Regions from separate parts of the Colwellia sp. SU-HH01217 genome, predicted to be linked through region 3. Evidence: predicted binding sites of a transcription regulator. Region 3 holds the regulator's gene; each other region holds the start of a gene.

Evidence for each region. Region 3 encodes MetJ, which represses methionine synthesis genes. Its sites were predicted from a motif close to TAGACGTCTAGACGTCTA; they were not measured.
Region 1: the regulator MetJ is predicted to act here: its motif matches at 1,415-1,432, upstream of AC27G3_RS00355 (homoserine O-succinyltransferase).
Region 2: the regulator MetJ is predicted to act here: its motif matches at 2,011-2,028, upstream of AC27G3_RS11300 (cystathionine beta-lyase).

What each region holds. Positions count from the first base shown of each region.
Region 1 covers NZ_BAAJLX010000001.1:103,124-106,416, reverse strand. Annotated here, with positions in the region: gene AC27G3_RS00360 (TonB-dependent receptor) at 1-1,282, shown strand, start outside; gene AC27G3_RS00355 (homoserine O-succinyltransferase) at 1,516-2,478, shown strand; gene metH (methionine synthase) at 2,468-3,293, shown strand, end outside.
Region 2 covers NZ_BAAJLX010000008.1:54,114-57,406, forward strand. Annotated here, with positions in the region: gene AC27G3_RS11295 (THxN family PEP-CTERM protein) at 1-729, shown strand, start outside; gene AC27G3_RS11300 (cystathionine beta-lyase) at 801-1,985, opposite strand; gene AC27G3_RS11305 (hypothetical protein) at 2,543-2,899, shown strand; gene AC27G3_RS11310 (DNA polymerase II) at 2,923-3,293, opposite strand, start outside.
Region 3 covers NZ_BAAJLX010000001.1:589,011-592,303, reverse strand. Annotated here, with positions in the region: gene AC27G3_RS02530 (malic enzyme-like NAD(P)-binding protein) at 386-1,627, shown strand; gene metJ (met regulon transcriptional regulator MetJ) at 1,724-2,062, opposite strand; gene metB (cystathionine gamma-synthase) at 2,269-3,293, shown strand, end outside.

The DNA of each region.
Region 1 (3,293 bases), 490 kb from region 3:
AACACTCATCGGCTTAGGTTATGAAGATCAAATTATCGGAGCTTTAGTGGGATTAGGCTTGGTACCTCCAGGGACACCACTAACTCCTGAGTTAATTGAAATGACGGGAAATTTAACTTACGACATGATTTCTGCTGAACTTCCTGCTTTGGTAGGCAGCAGCCAAGTGTATATTCCTGAAGTATTTGGTCCTGGCTATGCAGGTCAATTTTGGCAAGAGAGTGTCAACAACACTGGCGAGTTCACTAACTGGGGTGTTTATGCTGACGTTGATTATGCACTTACTGATAAGTGGCATGTTATTGGTGGTCTTCGATATTCGAGAGATGAAAAAGACTTTACTTGGTTAATCCCTTTGAATGATTTTTCAGGTGTGCCGGTTAATCAGGTTGTAGAAATGATGGCACCAGGACTTGGTAATTCAGAACAAATTGGTAATATTGTTTTTCCGCAAGCAAATTTAGCTGCCTCAGATACGTGGGATGAAGTCACAGGTCGCTTAGTTACCAGTTACCAATTTACCGATGATCACATGCTCTTTACATCTTACTCTACGGGTTATAAATCAGGTGGTTATGATTCACTAGAGCCTAGCATGGAAGCATTTGCACCAGAGAACACGTCAGATCTTGAGTTTGGTTATAAGGGGATTGTTTGGGGTGAGGTTGTAGCTAACATCAGTGGTTATTTTCTAGAAATTACCGATTTACAAAGTTCTATTAGCTCTAAAGTCCCGGGAAGCCCTGCTGCTGTACCTACGATTATTAGCATAGATAAAGAAGTAACAGGACTAGAAATTGATATTCGCTGGTTTGCTACTGACAGCTTAACACTAGGCGCGGTGAGTGAGATACGCTCAACCGATACGCATACCCCCGATTTTTATAACGGGGAAGGTGATTTTATTACCGCACAAAAAAGTAGTGTGGATGCTAGCTTAAATTACACCTTAACCCTTGATTGGATGCCAGATTTCGGAGTAGGAACCACGAACTTCCATATCGATTATGTATTTTTAGAAAATAATAATGCCAGTCAAGCTGGATTAGAGGATTACAAAAAAGCAGTGCCTGCCTACTTTAAAGACACCAAAAACTTAAATGCTCGAATATCTTGGACAAATGATGGTGACGACATAGAAATTGGTTTGTGGGGGAAAAATTTACTTGATGAACGCTATATGTTGAGCTTAGGTGGACTGACGGCAGACATTTTAGGCACACCATTTGGTCGTATTGATCGAGGTTTAGAAGCAGGTATTGATGTGAAATACATGTTTTAGCTGCTAAACATTTAATTGCCTGTTTAAAGCCTGATACTTCGTCAGGCTTTTTTATTGTAAATTAAGTGCAGGAATATGTTGGTTTAACCCTCTCGTTCGATCTTATTTATAACAAAATCGCCTAGGTGTTTTTAGACGTCTAAACGTTTAGATGTTGACATAGCCAGAAATCTGCGTCACATTACACGCTATACTCGTTAAATACATTTTTCTTCAGTGTTAGGTTGCTTTTTATGCCGATTAAAATTCCCGATAGATTGCCTGCATTATCTGTTTTAGATAATGAAAATATTTTTGTGATGTCCGAAAACCGAGCGGCAAATCAAGAAATACGACCTATGCAGGTGGCAATTTTAAACTTAATGCCGAATAAAATTGAAACCGAAGTTCAAATTTTACGTATGCTTGCCAATACTCCGTTGCAAATTAATATTGAATTTGTCCGTATTCATGCCAATGAGTCTAAAAATACTCCGAAAGAGCATTTAGAAAATTTCTATTACTTATTTGATGATATTAAACACAAGCAATACGATGGTTTAATTATTACTGGTGCCCCATTAGCTTTACTTGACTATAGCGAAGTGAGCTTTTGGGACAAAATTTGTGAAGTATTCGATTGGGCAGAAAGTAATGTAACCTCCACTATGTTTTCGTGTTGGGCAGCACATGCTGCTTTGTATCATCATTACGGTTTAAATAGGCATTTAAGACCTCAAAAGCTTTCAGGTTTATATAAACATACGGTATGTGATGCAAAAGAGCAGTTAACTCGCGGTTTTGATGAATGTTTTACCGTCCCTCATTCTCGTTACGGTTACATTGATAAAACCGATTATCAATCGGTTGATCAATTAAAGGTTATTGCAGAATCTGAACAAGCTGGAGTTTATCTTGTTGCAAGCGAAAATAAACAACAAGTCTATTTAACGGGACACCCAGAATACGATGCATCAACGTTACATGAAGAGTTTTTACGAGACCTTACGGTTAATGATAATGTCATTAAACCTGTGAATTATTATGACAACGATGACGATATTTGTCCGCCTGCAAACTCGTGGCGAAGTCACGGTAGCCTATTATTTACTAATTGGCTTAATTATTACGTTTATCAAATTACCCCTTATAAATTAGACGCTGACAATATAAAAGCAATGCAAACAACTAAATCTGGAGTTTCTCTTGAAAAATAAGCAAGCCGAAAGTGGTTTAAAAAAATCAGATTCATACCAATTGTTTGAACAACAATTAGAGAAACGTATTCTTATTCTTGATGGTGCAATGGGCACCATGATCCAAGCGTATAAATTTGAAGAGCAAGACTATCGAGGTGACCGTTTTGCAGATTGGCACAGCGATGTAAAAGGCAATAACGATTTACTTGTATTAACCCAGCCAGATGTGATCAAAGCGATTCATGATGAGTACCTTGAAGCAGGTGCAGATATTCTTGAAACGAACACCTTTAACGCGACAACAATAGCCATGGCCGATTACGACATGGAAGGGTTGAGTGCTGAAATTAACTTAGTTGCCGCACAAATTGCTAGAGCATCTGCGGATGAGTACACCGCAAAAAATCCAGACAAACCGCGTTTTGTTGCTGGTGTGTTAGGACCAACTAACCGTACCTGTTCTATTTCTCCAGATGTAAACGATCCTGCTTATCGTAATGTTACTTTTGATGAGCTAAAAGAAGCGTATATCGAATCAACAAAAGCCTTGATTGAAGGCGGTTCAGATTTGATTTTAATTGAGACTATTTTCGACACATTAAATGCAAAAGCAGCAATTTTCGCGGTAGAAACGGTATTTGACGAATTACAACTGCGCTTACCGGTTATGATTTCTGGTACGATTACTGACGCCTCAGGTCGTACTTTATCAGGACAAACTACAGAAGCTTTTTATAATTCACTGCGTCATGCTAAACCTATTTCTTTTGGTTTAAACTGTGCATTAGGCCCTGTTGAGCTACGCCAATATGTTGAAGAGCTTAGTCGAATTG
Region 2 (3,293 bases), on a different contig from region 3:
CTTGTTACTGATTGGGACTTTGAAATAGATTCAGGTTTTACCAGTTTTACTGGTGGTAGCGTAACAGGGTCGAATGACAACGGATACTGGACTGCACCGAGTACACTTTCTTGGGGGAGTGGCGGAAGCGGACCTAGCTCTATTGATGTTGGTGGAGCCACCAACGGAAACGTCACAGGAAGTTTGCAAACCGATGGCGCGTCAGTTGACACGGTTAGTTTTACTCATATCAACAACCCCATTGCAGCTGGAGCAGGCTTAACTAGCGCTACGCTAAGTGATAGAATATTCTTAACACCAAAACTACCAGTACCTGGAGCAGGTTTTGCTCCACCAAACCTAATATTTAATATTCTTTTTATCGAAACAACTAATTCAGCGCCCTGTGCTGTAGCAGGATCCCCTACACCTTGTAATGATATTTTTGTACTTGATGTCGTTGGTGCTGGCTTTAACCCCATCAACCAAACGTTAAATCAAAACTTTGCTTACGATGGTAATAATTACAATGCACGGTTATTTATTACTGGTTTAGATGTACTCGAAGATAGTGCTTGTGCAGCAGCATTAGCAGCTGCAGGTTGTATCGGTTTAACAACAGTAGAAGGGGCAACCAATACTTTTCAAATAGCACTTGATATTACTACTGAAACCTTTCAAGTACCTGAGCCTGGCACATTAGCAATACTAGCAATTGGTTTATTAGCGTTAACGAGAAGGTTAAATTAACTTTTATATTAACCTTAACGATATTAAATAATCCATCTCTACAAAGATGGATTATTTATTTTAGCTAACACTTAGTTGTTAGCTAAAACTTGATTAAAGCGGTCAAACCCTTTCTCTAAATCCTCAATTAAATCATCAACATCTTCAAGACCAATATGTAATCGTATTAATGGGTAATCATATTGCCACGTAGTTACGCTGCGAAGTGATTGAACATTAGAAATCCCTAAGATTAAACTTTCAAATCCTCCCCATGAATAGCCCATTTTAAAATGAGACATGCCATCGAGTAATGCATTGAGTGCCGCTTTATTACCTTTGTTTAACACAAAAGAAAATAATCCATTTGAACCGGTGAAATCACGTTTAAAAAATTCATGACCAGGGCAAGAGTCAAAAGCTGGATGAAGAATTGTTTCAACCTCTGGACGAGTGTCCAGCCATTTGGCAACTTTTATGGCACTTTGCTGATGCTGCTTTAACCTTACGCCCATAGTACGGACACCACGCAAAGCTAAGTATAAATCGTCTGGTGACGTGCATTGCCCCATTAAATAGCTGTTATCTCTTAATTGTGGCCAGTACTTTTCAGTCGCCGTTGCCGTTCCTAACATTACATCTGAATGCCCGACTATGTATTTAGTCGCCGCTTGCACTGAAACATCAACGCCATATTGATAGGGGTCAAAGTTAATCCCTGCTCCCCATGTATTGTCTAGCATAACAATACAATCGTGTTGATGAGCGACCTTTGCTATGGCTGGCACATCTTGTACTTCCATAGTAATAGAACCCGGCGACTCTAAGAAAACAATACGCGTGTTAGGTTGGATCAATGCTTCAATTCCCGCACCGATCATTGGATCATAATAAGTGGTCTCAATACCTAAATTGGCTAATATGTTATCGCAATAATCACGGGTTGGCTCATAGGCGCTATCTAACATTAAAATATGATCGCCCGTTTTTACAAATGATAAAATCGCATTGGTAATAGCAGCTGTGCCAGAAGGATATAAAGCACAACCTGCCCCCCCTTCTAGTTCAACCATTGCGTCACTAAAAGCAAAAGCTGTTGTTGTGCCTCTTCTGCCATAAACCATCGAATTATTATGTTTATTAACCAATGCCTGATTCATGTCTTTAACGGTATCAAAAACTACCGTTGAAGCTCGAACAACAGCTGGATTAACAACACCATTTGTCCATTGCGCTTTGCGACCTGCGGTTACAATTTTTGTGTCTTTTTTAGTCATAACTCATCACTTTTGAATAATAAAATAGGCATCTAGCCATCTATAACTATTTATAACCTTAAATTAATTTGGATGCACCCTTTATTTAGCTATTTCATATATTCATTCAGCAATAGTTATATAACCCCAAAGACTCCCTTAAAGCACTACTAAGTACAATTTGATAACAAACAAATACAAAGCACTAACAGACATTAAAAATAAAGAGATTACACTGAAGATATTCAGACATGGAAGTCACCCGATCTAAAAAGCCGGCTGTTAGTCGGCTTTCAATCCTAAAACCTGTAATACCTTCGACGCTTAATTACCATTAAATACAATAATTGATTAAAATTACTTGCTCAATTCTAGCCTGATAAATTGATTTTAGGTATACTCTCAAGCCACTTACATTGCAATTATGTTAAAGTACTTAGTTACACAATATAAACTCAGCCGATGTAATTAGCGTTAAGTTACAGTAGCTAATGTAAACAAGAATTGAATGATCGGTTTTAATGAGTCGGTTGCTTAACCAATAAGTTAACGAAAAGGGAAATCGTTAATACCTATAAATGAAGTTTGTCGTATTAATGAAAATATTGAATTTAATCATATTATTTACCCTTATTCCGCTAGCCACTGGTTGTTTATCTACAGCTGAATGGCAAAAGAAATTTGAAGAAAAAGTGCAGTCTCTGGCCAAAATTTGTGGGAAATACCGTAGGGTTGCCGCGAATGATGAAGCTCGTGTAGGTATGAGTGAAGAATGCCTGATGCAAACAAAATATCAATACTCACAAATTAATACAGTCGTTACATGGAACAATACTAAAAAGAAATTTGTTTACCTTTCTATTCAAGGCACCTTTATTAAAACTGAATATGTTTACGTTGTAGACGGTATAGTAAAATCCGTGTCTAAATCCTAAAATGACTTATTACACCTTTATCACTAGAATAAATCTAACTGTTTATCGACAATTTTCTCAAAGCTTGTACCGATAAAGGGTAAAATGTCATTAGCAACCGTTTTAAGCTGCCTGTCCACATAAAAGTCATAATCCAATGCTGACGTTAAATATTCTTTAGGTTGAGGCCCATTAACGGTAATTAAATACTCTACCCAACTTTTATTTTGATATTTCAGTGGCTTATTTAAAGAAGCATTCATTTCATCAGCAATACGTGCTGCTTTAACATGAGGCGGTACATTTTTAATGTAATCTTTTAATTGCCGCCTAATACGCTTCCGGTAAATAAGTCGCTCATCAAACTCTCCGTTTAACGTTTTAGACACAATAGATAAAATGTAGTGTTCAATAG
Region 3 (3,293 bases):
GAATCTCTTTCACTAACACTAAAAAGGTTAAGAAATTAGATGAAATGATTTAACTAAGTAGCGATTGGTTAGTAAAAGTAGTTAACGCCTTATTGTGAATAAATTGAGCTATTGATGATTTGTTCAATTTACGAGTGATTTTTCTATATTTATCTCAGTAGTAATAGTGAATATTTAGCTAAATTATATGATTATCTTTAAGTTTAAGGTTAGATTTAATATAGCTTGTAGCGATTCATTATATGAAAATAGACTTGAATTGCTTGAGCGCTATGAAATAGTATATAAATAGCAAACTCAGAAAATAAAAATCAAGGTGGCAAATAACGATCACCAAGTGGGTTGCATAACAAATTTATTAAACATTACGCACTAGGAAACCATCATGACAGATTTTCGCCAACAGGCACTCGATTACCACGCTTCTCCCACTCCAGGAAAAATAAGTGTTGCGCTGACAACCGCTGCAGAAACCAGTGAAGATTTATCACTAGCTTATAGTCCTGGTGTTGCTGAGCCTGTACGAGAAATTGCTGCTAACCCTGACGATGTTTATAAATATACCGCTAAGGGTAATACCGTGGCTGTTATTACCAACGGTACCGCTATTTTAGGTTTAGGCAATCTTGGTCCAATGGCATCTAAGCCTGTAATGGAAGGTAAGTCATTATTATTTAAACGTTTTGCTAATATAGACTCATTTGATATTGAAGTAAAACATAAAACAGTAGAAGAGTTTGTAAATACTGTAGCGAATATTGCAGACAGTTTTGGTGGCATTAACTTAGAAGATATTAAAGCGCCAGAATGTTTTGCCATAGAAAAAGCGTTGATTGAGCGTTGTAAAATCCCAGTATTTCATGATGATCAACACGGTACTGCGATTGTTACCGCAGCAGGCATGATGAATGCGCTAGATATTCAGGGCAAAGACATCAGCCAAGCTAATATTGTTTGTTTAGGTGCTGGAGCAGCAGCTATCGCTTGTATGGAGTTATTAATTAAGTGTGGCGCACAGCGTGAAAAAATCTATATGCTAGATACAAAAGGCATTGTTCATACCCGTCGTTCAGACTTAAACGAATACAAAACACTATTTGCAAACAATACCGATAAACGCACGTTAGAAGACGCTATCAGTGGTGCAGATGTGTTTGTTGGAGTATCAGGTCCTAACTTATTAACAGAAGAACATGTAAATATGATGGCAGAACGTCCTATTATATTTGCTTGTTCAAATCCAGATCCTGAAATTAAGCCTGAGTTGGCTCAAGCGGCTCGTGACGATGTGATTATTGCTACAGGTCGCAGTGATTATCCTAACCAAGTTAATAATGTTTTATGTTTCCCATTTATATTTAGAGGGGCGCTAGATGTACGAGCGCGTACTATAAACGATGAAATGAAAGTTGCGGCCGTACACGCAATACGTGAATTAGCAAAAGAAAGTGTCCCTGAAAGTGTATTAATCGCTAGTGGTGATAAATCGTTAAGCTTTGGTAAAGATTATATTATTCCAAAACCGATGGATCCTCGTTTGTGCGCTAAAGTGGCGAGAGCAGTAGCACAAGCTGCTATTGACTCGGGTGTTGCTGCACTACCCATGCCGAAAAATTATATGCAATAAACGAAAACGTGGCATATAAAAAGGGCTGAGAGTATTAACTTTCAGCCCTTTTTTATTCAATCAACGTTATAGCGAATATGGAATTAGCTGCTAGCTTTATCCGTCATCTTCGTCATCAGATTCATAAGCGCTAAAGTCTGTAATACCTTTAGCTTCTAATATTTTACGAACACTAGCTGGTAGTTTTTGGTCGTTATCTTTCGCTAAGTCTTCGTCATCCGGTAAAGGTTGCCCAGTAAAAGCATGTAAAAATGCCTCACACAACAATTCACTGTTAGTTGCATGACGTAAGTTATTAACTTGCCTTCTTGTTCGTTCATCGGTTAACACTTTTAATACGCGCAAAGGAATTGAAACAGTAATTTTTTTTACTTGTTCACTTTTTTTTCCATGTTCGGCATATGGATTTAAGTACTCATCATTCCACTCGGCCATAAATTTACCTCTACACTTATAATTGTTATCGCACTTATTGCGTTCTAATCCGATTTTACTAGTTGCTGCGCGCGAGTCAATAAGGAATGTGTAGAAGTTTAGAAGTCTAAAAGTTCTTGACCCTTCAAGTTAAAACGTTTAGAGTTTTAGACGTCCAAACATCTAAATGTATATGTATTTAATGTTAACCTTTAATGGAGAATAAAATGACCACTAAAAAAATTGCTACAACCGCCGTTAGAGCTGGCATTAACAGCGATGAACATCATGGTGCTGTGGTTGCACCTATCCACTTATCTAGCACATATTCATTAAAAGGTTTTAATGAAAAACGTCAATTTGACTATTCTCGAACAGGTAACCCAACCCGGTCAACTTTTGCAAAAGCCGTGGCTGAATTAGAGCAAGGTGCGCTTGGTATCGTAACAAGTACAGGCATGGCAGCTGTTCATCTTATTTGTCAGTTATTGAATGCTGATGATTTAATCGTCATTCCACATGATTGCTACGGCGGTAGCTTTCGACTGTTCACCCACTTAGCAAAGCGCGGCCAATTTAAATTAATCGTAGTTGATCAAAACGACGAAGCAGCATTAGTGAAAGCATTAGCTGAAAAACCTAAACTAGTTTTAGTAGAAACGCCAAGTAATCCATTAATTCGTTTAGTCGATATTGAAAAAGTAGCGAAACTAAGCCATGAAGTTGGGGCGTTAGTTGCTGTTGATAACACCTTTTTATCACCTGCACTGCAACAACCTTTATTATTAGGGGCTGATATTGTTTTTCATTCAACCACAAAATACATTAACGGGCACAGTGATGTGGTTGGCGGTGTGTTAGTTACCAAAGAACAAGAGCTGGGTGAAAAACTGGCATGGTGGGCGAACTGTATCGGTATTACTGGTTCAGCTTTTGATAGCTTTTTGGCGCTTCGTGGCTTAAAAACATTGCCTATTCGTATGAAACAACATCAAATAAATGCTAACGCGGTAGCCGAATTTTTAAATCAACATCCAGCCATTGAAAATGTTTATTACCCTGGCTTAAAAGATCACCCTGGACATGAATTGGCAAAACGCCAACAAAGTGACTTCGGCGCTATGATGAGTTTTGAGATCAAAGGTGGCGTTGAAGCGGTTAAAGCTCTCTTTGAACACTTAGAATTATTTACTTTAGCGCAATCTCTAGGTGGTGTTGAAAGTTTAATTAGCCACCCATCTACCATGACACA